Regions from separate parts of the Peribacillus sp. JNUCC41 genome, predicted to be linked through region 3. Evidence: predicted binding sites of a transcription regulator. Region 3 holds the regulator's gene; each other region holds the start of a gene.
What was found. Region 3 encodes LexA, which represses DNA repair genes until DNA is damaged. Its sites were predicted from a motif close to CGAACATATGTTCG; they were not measured.

Region 1 (3,436 bases), 860 kb from region 3:
TTACCCGTTTCAAATAGGATGAGGGTAAAAGTGCCTTCCCTTCCTCATCGGCAAGCGGATATGATAAATAAAGGGTCTCTGCAGGCGTAGTAAATGCTTTGTACGCTGTAAACTCCTCATCAAGCAGGCGCACTTTTGAACTTGGGGCAACATCAAGTCCACCAGCCAGCAGCACCTCACGATCACTATCTGAAAATATCCCATCAGATACAGCTTTTCCTGGCAGAACCCCTTCGTTCAGGCCGATAACAAAAGCTGTCTTCACATCATCCAGGCGGGATAAATCTAGATTAGCGACCAATACTTGGTCAATTGCCGGCGGTACCAAAGAAAATTCAAGAGACTCCAGACCAGCTTCAATGATAACTGCAAATTGTTTCAGGGAAAGCTCTTCCCCGCTCAGCAGTTCAACGAATTGGTCCAATAGGTCGACAACTGCATTCCATGTTTGCTCATGCTCTCTTGCCGATACCAGATCACCTGCTTCTTCTGCCTCTTGTTTCAGCTTTTCCAATTTTTCCGGTACATGCAATTCTTCAAGATATAGATAAAGGGCTTCACACAATTCCCTGCCATTAACAGCCTTTTTAACACGTTTAGAGAGCTTCAAGATAGGCTCGGTAAATAATTGCTTCAGCTCATTCAACTCTTGTTCAAGCTGCATTTCCTTATCTGTTTGATTCCGGTCCTCGAGTTCCAGTCCGCGGAAGCGCCGGTAGGTCCAACGTTCTTTGGACGTCCACCTGCTTCCTTTAATGCCACGGGCCAGCACATAGTTTTCCAGCTTATCTACCTGTTCGCGCATTCTATCGTGGTTATTTTGCAGCGGAAATAGAAGCTCCGTCTTGATCGCACGAAATACCGGCTCATAACGCCAATAGCCATTGATGATCTCCAAAGTGGAACGAATCAGCTCAATCAGAGGATGATTCAGCATCGTCCGTTTGGAATCGACGAACAAGGGAATTTGATAATCCCGAAAAACGGTCTGTAAAATATCTGCGTACGCTTCTCCATTCCGGACTAAAATCGCAATATCACTGAAACGGTGCTGTTTCTTTCTGACCAGCGACAAGATGTCCCTGGCAACTCCTTCAATCTCGGCTCTGCGGTTAACTGCCTGGGCGATCGTTACATCAGGCGACTGATCTAACGCTTTGGCAGGTCTAATGGCAAAGTAAGTTTCCAGATGATTCAGTCCCTGGCTCTTTCCAAATCTTTCAGTTCCTTCTAAGATCCGATCTTCTGAAATCGGTATGCCATTCCTCAATCCAGCCTGATAAAGGTGATGATATAGATTTCCCGTTTGCCTGAACAACTGCAAATCATCCGGAGCGTAATGTCTATAGGGCTGATCTAACGTCAGCGAGATCGTTACACTCCTGCACAGCTTGATCATTTCTTCCACAATCAATAATTCCTGTGGAGTCAAACTATAAAAACCATCGATATAAATATCCGCTTCCCTTATATAGGAAGAATCAGCCATTTTCTCGATCAGTAAAGTGAAGTAGTCCTCGGAGTCCAAATATTTGTTAACCATTTCATCCTCAAAAGCCTGATAGACCAATTCAAGATCATGCAGTTTATCCTGAATGCCGCTGCCGGCCTGTGAGGTTTCGGCCAAATAGTTTTGAATGTCATCAGGTTGGATGCAATACTGCTTGAATTCAGCCAGCATTAGCTCCATCTGTGCAATGAACCCCTGCTTATCAGCAGAACGACGAAACATCTTTAATTCTTCCTTTTTATCATCCATGATCTTCCGTATCAACATATTAACGCCAACGCTGTCCAAATGCAGCCGGCTCATCCCCCCGGTCTCCTGAAGAACGCGCCAAGCAAGCCTGCTAAAACTAAAAACCTGTGTCCGGATCATTCCGGCAAGGCCTGGTGTTTTAATTAATTTATATTCAGATAGAAACGTCATCTGATCAGGAACGAGGTAGATAATTGGATTTCCTTCGGGATCTTCTGCCAATTTGGAGCGAATTTCGTCCAATATATTCGAAGTTTTCCCTGCACCCGATCTTCCCAGTAAAAAACGGAGTGACATCTCTTTTTCCCCCTTACAACATAATATCTAGATCCATCATACCAGAAATACTTTAGTAAACATGACTAGGTTTCTGTTTCCAATTAGATTTACTTTCTATTATTTTAACGTTTCCCCTGAAAAAACACCAATCGTACGTTCGCGTTTTTCCCCAAAAGAAAAAGCCCACATAATTTTTGGGCTTCCACGATCATTCACCTGTAAATTTATAATTGAATTCTTTCACCGGCCAATATCGAACATCCACTTTACCGACAACATTTTCAACCGGTATATAACCAAAGTGACGGCTGTCAGCACTTTCAAGACGATTATCACCCATGACAAAAAGCTTGCCCTCGGGAACTTTGGTCACATCCGTCAATTCTTTTAATGTAAAATCACCCGTAAAATCCTGTCCCGGGAAACCTTCCTTGAATTTCTGAAGATAAGGCTCATCCACTTTCTCACCATTTACGTATAGCCAATCATCTTTATAACGAATTTGGTCACCTGCAACCCCTATAACTCGCTTAACATAATCTTCTTGTGAGTTCGCATGAAAAACAATAATGTCAAAACGGTTGATATCATGAATATGGTAATTGATTTTATTCACGACAAGTTTATTTCCATCTTCTAGGGTCGGCTGCATCGACTTCCCTTCAACATCATAGCTTGAAAAGAGAAATGTACGGATCAAGATGTAAATAACAAAAGCTATCATCGCTGGTTTTATCCAATCGGATAAAGAATTCTTGTTTGTTTTTTCCATCTAGTTCAACCCCTACTGCATTTATATACTAATTTATTGTCCTTCTTCCCTCTTCATGCTTTTATTTAATCGGACTTCAAGTCTTTTCCCCACATACCATAGGATAAAGATGACGATCCCGATAATGATCGTACGCACAGGTTTATGAATTAAGGATACTAGATCGTAACCTACGAAGCTGATCGTAAAGATCATCACCGCTTTCCCTCCCACTACTGCAAGTCCATATTGCAAGGGACTGACTTTTGAAAGTCCTGCCACGATATTAACGATGGCTGAAGGTGTAAAAGGGAAGCAGAGCAATATGAACAAAGGACCGAATCCATGACTTTCCACCCAAACCATCAACCTCTGCACCTGTTTATGCTTTTGCAAAAATCGGAAAAATCTCATTTGACCATATCTTCTAATAATCCAAAAGATCAAATAAGAGCCCGCTACCGCCCCAATCCAAGAAAATAAAAACCCCCACCAGAGACCAAAAGCCGTTGCGTTAGCTAGCACGAACACCACTAAAGGCAAAAAGGGCAAAAAAGCTTCCAGCATCGGCAGTAAGATCCCAGGAATTGGACCGAATGAGCGATATTGCTGAATAAGTGCAGATATATGATCAAGTGTAAACCACT
Region 2 (3,436 bases), 1.4 Mb from region 3:
GCTTAGCTGAACAAAGGGCAGTCACTGCTGCCCTCAATCATGTCAGTAAAGCGGAAAGTCAGCGATTCATGGTTCTCGAAGTCGTCCATTTACCCTTGGAGCATGTTTATAATATCGAAATGATGAATCGTTCTAACTTAGACTCTTCATTCATGGTGACAGTAGAGGATTTAACGGATGAAATATTATATATAAAATAAAACAACCGGACTGAATCACTTGGAATCTGTCCGGTTGTTTTATTGGATTTCACTCACAAGGATGAGCTCTTGTCCTGATTTTATAAAGTTTTCGCACCTAAATATTTTGGTTTCCAATAAGTATTATCCATATCCGTGATGGTTACTCCTTTAGAAGACGTAGCACTAATGAATTGACCATTTCCGATATAGATTCCAACATGGGATACACCTGTTCTTCCAGAAGAAGTATCAAAGAATACAAGATCACCCTTAGCTGGTGAAGATACTTTTAAACCTGTATTGGAATAGAGTAATGATGTTGTACGCGGTAAGGTAATTCCTTGCGATTTCTGGAATACATAATAGACGAAGCCTGAGCAGTCGAATCCAGTCGGTGTCGTCCCGCCCCATTTGTAAGGTTTGCCGATTAAGGTTTTTGCATAGCTTATCAGGCTTGTATTATTGACATTATAAACACCAAGCGCATTAAATGTGCCCCGGCCGGCAATTCCATCGGCAGTTAATCCTTTGGCTTTCTGGAATTTTTTTACTGCAGATGTAGAATAGGTGCCGTAATATGTAGTCAGTGAACCTGTATATGTGAAATACCCTTTGGTTTTTAAAAGTTGTTGTAGTTGTTTGACATCGCTATGTGTCATTCCGGGTCTGAGGGTTTGATCTCCAATATTTGCAGAGGCTTGCAGTGGGGTTAGCATCATGGCAGATGCAACAGCAGCTGAAGCGATCCATTTCTTCATAATTTTCATTTCCTCTCTATCTCTCTATAATTCTTAACAATATTATCCTACAATACCATTATGACAATTAGACATAATTTTGGTTACAGTTTCATTACAAAAAATGAGCAGTAAGACTAAATGATAAACGGACTAAAGTCTATTGAAAAGGGTGTGTGAATTTCAAAAAACTGAGTATATGGATTCATTGAAAATTATTCAAGCTACTAATTGATTCTCTTTTAAAAAAACAATTTGGATACAGAGTTTAAATTTGGTATTTTATCCATTTTTAGTGTCGATTATATTTTTCAAGGAAATTACAATAAAAAGTAGAAATTTGTATGAAAACTTCCATTGAATAAGAACGTATATTCGGTTAAAGTTATGAATATAATAAAAGCGAACGTATATTCTTATTAGGGTGAAGAAATGATGGATTATGGGACGATGCCGAAACAATCAATTATGTGTATCGATATGAAAAGTTTTTATGCAAGCTGTTCAGCAGTCATGCTTGGTCTGGACCCGCTTGATTGTTATCTGGCGGTGGTTGGTGATTTGAAGAGGACAGGAAGCATTGTGCTCGCGGCTTCTCCAAAAATGAAGAAGGAATTTGGCATAAAGACAGGGTCGCGGATGTTTGAGATCCCGAATGATCCGAGGATTGTCGTCGTTGAACCTAAAATGGCGACCTATTTAAGGGTTTCGACGGAAATCACCCGCTTGTTCAACCGTTATGTGCCCAAAGAAGCGATTCACGTATATAGTGTGGACGAAAGTTTTGTGAAAGTCGATGGTGCCGCTTCTTTATGGGGAGATGCCCGGATGATAGCTGAAAAGATAAAGGATGAAATCGAACGCGAATTACAGCTCCCGTGTGCAATTGGAATTGGACCGAACATGCTTATGGCAAAACTTTGCCTTGATTTGGATGCCAAACATAAAGGGATTGCCGAATGGAAGTATGAGGATGTGCCAAGCAAACTTTGGCCGATTTCCCCGCTTCGTGAAATGTGGGGGATCGGCAGGCGCGTTGAAAAAACCCTTCATGGAATGGGGATATTTACGGTTGGGCAGCTTGCCAACTATGATCTTGAATTACTTGAAGCGAAGTTTGGGATTATGGGCAATCAGCTTTACCACCATGCGTGGGGAATAGATTTATCCGATATGGGGGCAGCGATCATCGAAGGGCAGGTAAGCTTCGGCAAAAGCCAAATCCTGCTGCGGGATTATAAGGAGGAGCATGAGGTGAAGCAGGTCATGCTGGAAATTTGCGAAGAAGTTGGAAGAAGGGCACGCACCCATCGCAAGGCAGGAAGAACGGTGAGCCTAAGCATTGGTTACAGCAAGGATGAGTTTGGCGGGGGTTTCCATCGTTCGCGTTCGATTAGCGAGCCGACCAACATTACGATGGAGTTATATAAAGTTTGTCTGGAGCTTTTTCATGAGAACTATAAGCAAAAAACGGTTCGGAGCATAGAGGTCAGACTCTCGAATATTGTGGATGATAACGAAATGCAGCTGACTTTATTCGATGCTTCGCGCTGGAAGAAGCGGGAATTGAGTTACACGGTTGATCGAATTCGCCATAAATATGGAGCCAAATCGTTATTGCGTGCGGTTTCGTATACGGAAGCGGGTACAGCCGTTTACCGAAGCAGGCTGCTTGGTGGGCATAAGGCGTAGGGGTGACTTTTTGAAGGGAGGGAAAAGAATGATTCGTGATCGCGGCCGTATCAAATGGACATCGATGATGTTACCGGAGCATGTGAAGATGCTGCGGGATTGGGTGGTGGAGGATGGCTATGAAACGAAGCGCATCTTGGATGAGCAGCAATTGGAAGAAATGAATGCTGTAATGGGGGAAGCGATGGAGGAAAGAAAGGATGTTACGATTGCACATTATGAAGGAAACCGGTATCAGCTGTTAATCGGCAGGATCCATTATTATAATGAACCCACCCAAAAACTTCATATCGTTGATCGGTTTCAGCAGGTTCACTATATCAGGCTTTCCGATATAGCGGATGTAAGGATAACGGAATGATGAGCGGAAAGGCTGTTCCAAGGGACAGCCTTTCATTTTCGAAACGGCATCGTGATGAAAGGGATTACGATGCGTAAGAGAATCGGCATTTGCTAGCACGGTGTTCGTGTGGCTGATCTTGTAAAAGGAAGCAGGCAGTTTCTTTAACAGAAGCGTTTTTATCGTTTATAATGGGGGAAAGGAAAGACATCGGGAGGCGTGCAATCATGTATATTGAATGGACGGAAACAGCGGCTGAGAAAATAGTCGATAAGGTACAGGAACAAGAAGGATATTTACAGTTGAAATATGATACTGATGGCTGTGGCTGCGTGGTAAGTGGTGTGACCGCGCTATGGTGGGTCAACGAACCTGAAGAAGGTACCGAAAAAGTGGAAACAAACGGGATTCCTCTATATGTGGAGAAATCAAAAATGATTTTCCTTGATGAAGTCATGAAAATAGACTTTGTTCCGGAAGCGAAC
Region 3 (3,436 bases):
AGTTGGTGATTCAGCCAAAGTTAAGGTCTTAATTGTTAATTTAGATTTTAATTTAACGGATGTTCAATGGGGATAGAAGCCACTCGGGCTCGTGGCAATACAAGAGATTGATGAATTGAAACGAGACAACGGGTTTAATCTGTCTTTTGATAAGATTCTCTATAAGACAAAATACCTGTTTTAAGTGCAGCATAATTGCCAATGCTGGCATAGCCATAAAACCAGCCCATGAAAATCCCTGCAACCAAGTGATGACGATGACTGATGAAAATGGAAATGAACAAGCCAAGACCCAAAGCGATGGTAGGGATGAATTTTGGGCGAATATGAAACATGACCTTAATTAGTTGAGTAAGAATCATGATGATAGGAATGGCTATTACTGCATCCCAAAAGTTTGTATGGATGGTTGGGAAGTCCATAATTTCACCACCTTAAATAGAAGTTTTCAAAATTAATTTTTACTTTTTATCAAGGCTTTATACTATAATAAAAAAATTCATATTTAAAACTAATATATAAAAGGTTATGCAACCAGGTTTTGAAGATTTTCAGAGTTTAATTTTAAAGCCGTCAATCCATATAATTATATGGATTGACGGCTTTTTCTGGTTGGCCGCGGGAATGGTTTAAAACAACTCGGAAAGAGCCGACATAATGAAGATAAACAGTAAAAAACGTCTATTAATGCGAAGATCTAATGAGCAAGGAAACATTTATTAAGGAGAATGCTCCTTATGCCCAGAAAATTCAAAAGGAATTAATATTTTACCTTTGTTGTTATTGCACAAGCTTGCTTGGAGAGTGGATATGGGAAAAGCTTATTAGCAAGTCAAGGAAAAAATATATTCGGTACAAAAGGTGACTTTAAGGGCGAGTCTGGCATTATCCAAACAATCGAATACCTCACCGGTGTACCCGTTCAAGTATGGAACAAATTCAGGAAATACCCATCTTGGGAAGAAAGTCTTCGAGATCTTGCCAATCTATACGTAAACGGGACGTCATGGAATGGAAGTCGTAATTGTCAAAAAAAGGGATTTCATCTCTGCTCTTGTAAAGCATATGGTTCTACAAAAGTACAGATTCAATAGTGAAATGGATTGGGCGATCTTTACCTAAAGTGAACCAAATATTAAGAATGAAATGGAATTTTTAACTGGCAACGGTATTTCAACACTCTCCTTTTTTTGAATGAGCTTCTTTCCAAAAGATGTAATATTCACATGAAAATAGATTCTATTAAAAAATATATTAAAACCTACTCTTCCATATGCATAATGAGAGAATTCGGGACATAAATTAAACAAACAAAAAAAGCGCGGTTAGCGCTTTTAGTGTATTTGTCTATATAAGCCTATTACTTTTCCAAGTATCGAAACATCTCGTAAAATAATTGGTTCCATATTTGAGTTCTCGGGCTGAAGCCTTATGTAATCCGGTTCCTTAAAGAATCGTTTTACAGTGGCTTCATCATCTTCCGTCATGGCCACGACGATATCTCCATTATTGGCATTGCTTTGTTGTTTCACGATGACATAGTCTCCATCATGAATTCCAGCTTCGATCATACTTTCACCCATGATTTCCAGCATGAATACATGGTCATCATGCGGAACCATGCTTTCGGGAAGCGGAAAGTATTCTTCTATGTTCTCGATTGCCGTTATAGGCATGCCCGCTGTTACTTTTCCAAGTAACGGAACGTTCACGACATTGGCTTTTGGAATATTGTTCGCTTCCTCCGAATTCATTATTTCAATGGCCCTTGGCTTGGTTGGGTCACGTCTGATCAGGCCTTTACTTTCCAGGCGGGATAAATGTCCGTGTACTGTTGAACTTGATGCAAGTCCCACTGCTTCGCCAATCTCCCGTACGGAAGGTGGATACCCTTTTTGGCGAACCTCTTCTTTAATGAAATCAAGAATATCTTGCTGCCGTTTTGATAGTTTAGTCATTAGTGCACCTCTTCCCCAATGTTCTTTGCTATATTATAGCATGGCCCCCAACTCTATACAAACATAAGTTCGAATTTTGTTGTTGACTGAAACAAACGTTCGTATTATAATTTGGTCATAACATACGAACGAACATTCGCTTTGGAGGGATATTTATGAAAAAATTATACAAAAATTATATTTATACGATTCTATTAGCGGGATCAGTATTTATCTTTTCAATTTTATTCTCTTGTACATTGAACAATGATCAAAAAAATGATTTCCTTTCTATAGAAGTAGGTGAAGGTGACACCCTATGGGGAATTGCCGAAGAATATGAAGAAGCAAATTTGACAAAAAAAGAATTCATTGGTTGGATAGAAGAGCATAATGGAGTAAGGGCGGATTCGATTAAACCTGGTCAAGTCATCGTCATACCGGTTAAAGGGGAAGAACTTGTCCAGAATTTGGCCAGTGAGCAGTAAGCAGTGAAGGTAGGGTATTATGAAAGCGGTAATCTATTGTAGGGTCAGCACAGAAAAAGAGTCACAGGAAACATCATTGGCAAGGCAGGAAGATGAATTAGTCAAATTGGCAGAAAAGATGGATGTTGAAGTCATTTCCATAATAAAAGAACAGGCTAGTGGTTATGAGTTGAATAGGGATGGCATTTTTGACATGCTCGAACTATTTAAAACCAAAGAAGCTGAAGTACTATTAATCCAGGACGAAACGAGGCTGGGAAGAGGGAATGCCAAAATAGCCCTTTTCCATGTCATCCTTAAAGAAGATGTGAAAATTTATACGCTCTCACACGATGGCGAACTTGAGCTATCGGATTCGGATGCGATGGTCATCCAGATTGTCGGAATTGTAGAAGAATATCAAAGGAAACTACATAATCTAAAAATAAAGCGCGGGATGATAAGGGCCGTTGAAAAAGGGTATCGTCCTCAAAAAAATCTTCAGAATCAAAGGAATTCCACCGGAAGGGACCGTAAGGAGATTCCTATAGAAGAAATTATTAAACTTCGGGCCAATGGATTGACATTTGCAGAGATCGCAGCAACTTTGAGGGGCTTTGGATACAATGTATCTAAGGCTACAGTGAACAGGCGTTTTCTCGAACATCAATTGAATACACTGGAAAGTCAATCATAGAACTTGTAATTTCGCTATTTTTTTAATACCATGACAATATCCGCAGATTATGAAGGAGCGAAATTATGTTATCAAAAGAAAAATTAGCCCGTATTAATGAACTTTCTAAAAAGGCAAAGGCTGAAGGTTTGACGGAAGTTGAGGCGAAAGAGCAAACCCAATTGAGAAGTGAGTATTTGGAAACATTCAGAAAGTCCATGACCAATACGTTGGAGCATGTGAAAGTCGTCGATCCAGAAGGTAATGACGTAACTCCTCAAAAGATAAAAAATATAAAAGAAAAAAGAAACTTACATTAATAATGCTTGGATTCTTCTGATGGAACATCCATTTGA
Region 4 (3,436 bases), 2.4 Mb from region 3:
TTTAAATAATCAGTTAAATCCTCAGACATCTTTTTCGTCAAGGTCGTAATGAGCACACGCTCGTTCTTTTTGACGCGCTCCTGTATTTCACCGATCAAGTCATCTATCTGCCCTTCAATCGGCCGCACTTCCACCGTCGGATCCAGCAATCCGGTAGGACGGATGATCTGCTGAACCATTTCTGGCGTATGTTCGAGTTCATATGGTCCCGGAGTTGCCGAAACGAATATGGATTGATGTACCTTTTTTTCAAATTCCTCAAATCTTAGCGGGCGGTTATCTTTTGCAGAAGGCAGACGGAAGCCATGATCGACGAGCACTTGCTTCCGCGCCTGATCTCCATTGAACATTCCGCGGACTTGTGAAAGGGTTACGTGTGATTCATCCACGACCAATAGGAAGTCCTCTGGAAAGTAATCCATTAAAGTGTATGGTGTCGCACCTGGGGGACGAAGGGTTAAATGGCGGGAATAGTTCTCGATCCCTGAACAAAAGCCCATTTCCCGCATCATTTCCAAATCATAACGGGTCCGCTGCTCCAAGCGCTGTGCTTCAAGGAGTTTTTCATCTTCCCTTAATTCCTTCAATCGCTCTTCCAGTTCCGTTTCGATATTTTGAATGGCTATCCGCATTTTCTCTTCGCGGGTTACGAAGTGGGAAGCCGGGAAAATGGCGATATGTTCCCGTTCACCAGTAATTTCACCAGTCAGGGCATCAACTTCACGGATGCGGTCAATCTCATCTCCGAAAAACTCGACCCGTACGCAATGTTCATCACGTGAAGCCGGGAAAATTTCGACCACGTCGCCGCGAACGCGGAAGGTCCCCCGTTGGAAAGCAATATCATTCCTCTCATATTGAATATCCACGAGTCTGTGCAGCAAGGCATTCCGGTCTATTTCCATGCCTGTCCGGAGGGAAACGACCATCTCCCGGTACTCTTCAGGGGAACCGAGTCCATATATGCACGAAACGCTGGCAATGATGATGACATCTTTCCTTTCGAACAAAGATGAGGTTGCCGAGTGACGCAGTTTATCGATTTCATCATTGATGCTTGCATCTTTTTCGATGAATGTATCCGTGGATGGAACATAAGCCTCTGGCTGGTAGTAATCATAATAGCTAACGAAGTATTCAACGGCATTATTAGGGAAGAACTCTTTGAACTCACTGTAAAGCTGCCCTGCCAACGTTTTATTGTGGGCAATGACAAGAGTCGGTTTATTGATTTTTTGAATCACATTGGAAACGGTGAACGTTTTCCCTGTCCCCGTCGCCCCCAATAACGTCTGCATTTCCTTGCCTTCCTTAATCCCTTCGACCAGCATTTCAATCGCTGCCGGTTGATCTCCTTGAGGAGAGTATTTTGAGACTAACTCAAACTTATCCTTCACCAAGCATAGCCTCCTATTGAAATATTTTTATATGAAAACGGGACATGCCTATATCCCTTCTATTTATTCTGGTTTAATAAAGCATATATACACATTCTACCACATTAGCCTTAAAACAAACCAGCAATAAGCGAACATCCATTCTATTTTTGTTTTATGGACTTCATGATGTGTTGAGGGGAATGACATGTTTGAGTACAAAAAAAGCACCTTTAGTGTCAGGCGCTCTTGGATGTACGTTTCATCATTCTTTTTGATAACCAAAATCCCACTGTCAGGGATAAGGCATCCACGATGATCAATAAGTTTGTATGCGTATAACCTTTATATGCGGAAGCTGTAATCAAGGCAACAGTTAAAACAAGACCCACAACATTGTTATAGGTGACTCTTGAAAATAGCATGACAAGTAGACAAGGAAGGAAAAGGGCAGAAAGAAGTTTAATCATTTTTTCATCTCCTTTATAAGAGAAAAATAGAGTAGTTTCAGTTTAAATGATTATCAAGTTTTTTGCCAATCAATTTCCTACTTGATTTTCAAGCATCATCAGAAGAGCATTCCATACATCCTCCAATTATGCCCATAAAAAAAAGAGGCAAACCCCTTAAAAGGGAAGTTTGCTTCTTTTCAGCACAATCAATATGGATCCGCTTCATGTCCTTTTCTAACGGCGTCCTCAGGGTTATCCGTCCCGCCCAGAGGTTTTGAAGAGTTTGTATGTTCAGAAGCCCGTGCCAGTCCCTCTTTCAATCTGCGGCCATACTCTTCATCGGCCTCTTCGGCAAGAGCTATCATTTTTTCCTGAATGCGATTGTCGGCAGGAGCCAATGCCGCCACTAAATTGGAAATTAAATCGTCTTTTTCCCAATCCTCGAATTCACGGAATGTTTCACCAGCCTGTTTCGTATTGTTTTGGCGATCGATTGTCTCACGAACAAGTTTCCCTTCCACCATAGGTGTATACTCCTTGCCCGTCTGCTTGGCTTCCTTCAAGCCGCCGACAGTTGATGGTTCGTAGTTGATGTGGGGGCTTTGGCTGCCTCTGCCAACTTCATATTGCATCTGTCCGCCAGTCTGATTCGTGGCAGTTGGTTTCTTTGGCGCATTAATCGGCAATTGCAGATAATTAGCACCAACACGGTGACGCTGTGTATCGGAATAAGAGAATGTACGGCCCTGTAACATCTTGTCATCAGAAAAGTCCAGTCCATCCACTAGGACACCGGTGCCGAAAGCAGCCTGTTCGACCTCAGTGAAATAGTCTTCAGGGTTTTTATTCAAAACCATCGTACCGACATGGAGCCATGGGAACTCATCTTTCGGCCAGATTTTCGTATCATCCAGCGGATCAAAATCCAACTCAGGATGATCATCATCACTCATGATCTGTACGTTGAGATCCCATTCAGGATAGTCCCCGCGTTCAATCGCTTCATATAGATCCTGTGTGGCATGATTGAAATTCGTAGCTTGAATTTCATTTGCCTCTTGCTGTGTCAGGTTCTTGATCCCTTGTTTCGGTTCCCAATGATACTTGACAAGCACCGCTTTCCCTTCCTCATTCACCCATTTATAAGTATTGACCCCTGACCCTTGCATCATGCGGTAGTTAGCTGGAATGCCCCATGGGGAGAACACAAAGGTAATCATATGGAATGTTTCAGGTGAGCTCGAGCAAAAATCGAAAATCCTCCTGCCGTCCTGAATGTTCGTGACCGGATCGGGTTTGAAGGCATGAATCAAATCCGGGAATTTCATGGCATCACGGATAAAGAAAATTTTCAGGTTATTGCCTACAAGATCCCAGTTTCCATCCTCCGTATAAAATTTAACGGCAAATCCCCTGGGATCACGTAACGTTTCCGGGGACGTCCCTCCATGAATAACAGATGAAAATCTCACGAATACCGGGGTTTTTTTACCTTCTTCCTGAAAAACCTTCGCTCTCGTATATTTTGAAATAGGCTCGTCCCCCGCTTTACCGGTCGGAACAAAATAACCATGTGCACCTGCACCACGGGCGTGCACCACCCGTTCA

Region 1: a site for LexA is predicted at 2,185-2,198, ahead of addB (helicase-exonuclease AddAB subunit AddB). Genes of this name have one in related genera too.
Region 2: a site for LexA is predicted at 1,284-1,297, ahead of JNUCC41_RS25500 (Y-family DNA polymerase). Genes of this name have one in related genera too.
Region 4: a site for LexA is predicted at 1,529-1,542, ahead of uvrB (excinuclease ABC subunit UvrB). Genes of this name have one in related genera too.

What each region holds. Positions count from the first base shown of each region.
Region 1 is NZ_CP062163.1:3,038,633-3,042,068, reverse strand. It holds gene addB (helicase-exonuclease AddAB subunit AddB) at 1-2,056, opposite strand, end outside; gene lepB (signal peptidase I) at 2,247-2,810, opposite strand; gene JNUCC41_RS14785 (TVP38/TMEM64 family protein) at 2,844-3,436, opposite strand, start outside.
Region 2 is NZ_CP062163.1:5,282,690-5,286,125, reverse strand. It holds gene JNUCC41_RS25510 (DUF3221 domain-containing protein) at 1-200, shown strand, start outside; gene JNUCC41_RS25505 (C40 family peptidase) at 281-940, opposite strand; gene JNUCC41_RS25500 (Y-family DNA polymerase) at 1,352-2,611, shown strand; gene JNUCC41_RS25495 (YolD-like family protein) at 2,640-2,972, shown strand; gene JNUCC41_RS25490 (iron-sulfur cluster biosynthesis family protein) at 3,179-3,436, shown strand, end outside.
Region 3 is NZ_CP062163.1:3,897,369-3,900,804, forward strand. It holds gene JNUCC41_RS19025 (hypothetical protein) at 135-422, opposite strand; partial or broken gene JNUCC41_RS27380 (glucosaminidase domain-containing protein) at 798-953, shown strand; gene lexA (transcriptional repressor LexA) at 1,335-1,958, opposite strand; gene yneA (cell division suppressor protein YneA) at 2,114-2,425, shown strand; gene JNUCC41_RS19045 (YneB family resolvase-like protein) at 2,445-3,101, shown strand; gene JNUCC41_RS19050 (DUF896 domain-containing protein) at 3,167-3,400, shown strand.
Region 4 is NZ_CP062163.1:1,500,077-1,503,512, forward strand. It holds gene uvrB (excinuclease ABC subunit UvrB) at 1-1,397, opposite strand, end outside; gene JNUCC41_RS07515 (CsbA family protein) at 1,616-1,846, opposite strand; gene JNUCC41_RS07520 (catalase) at 2,035-3,436, opposite strand, start outside.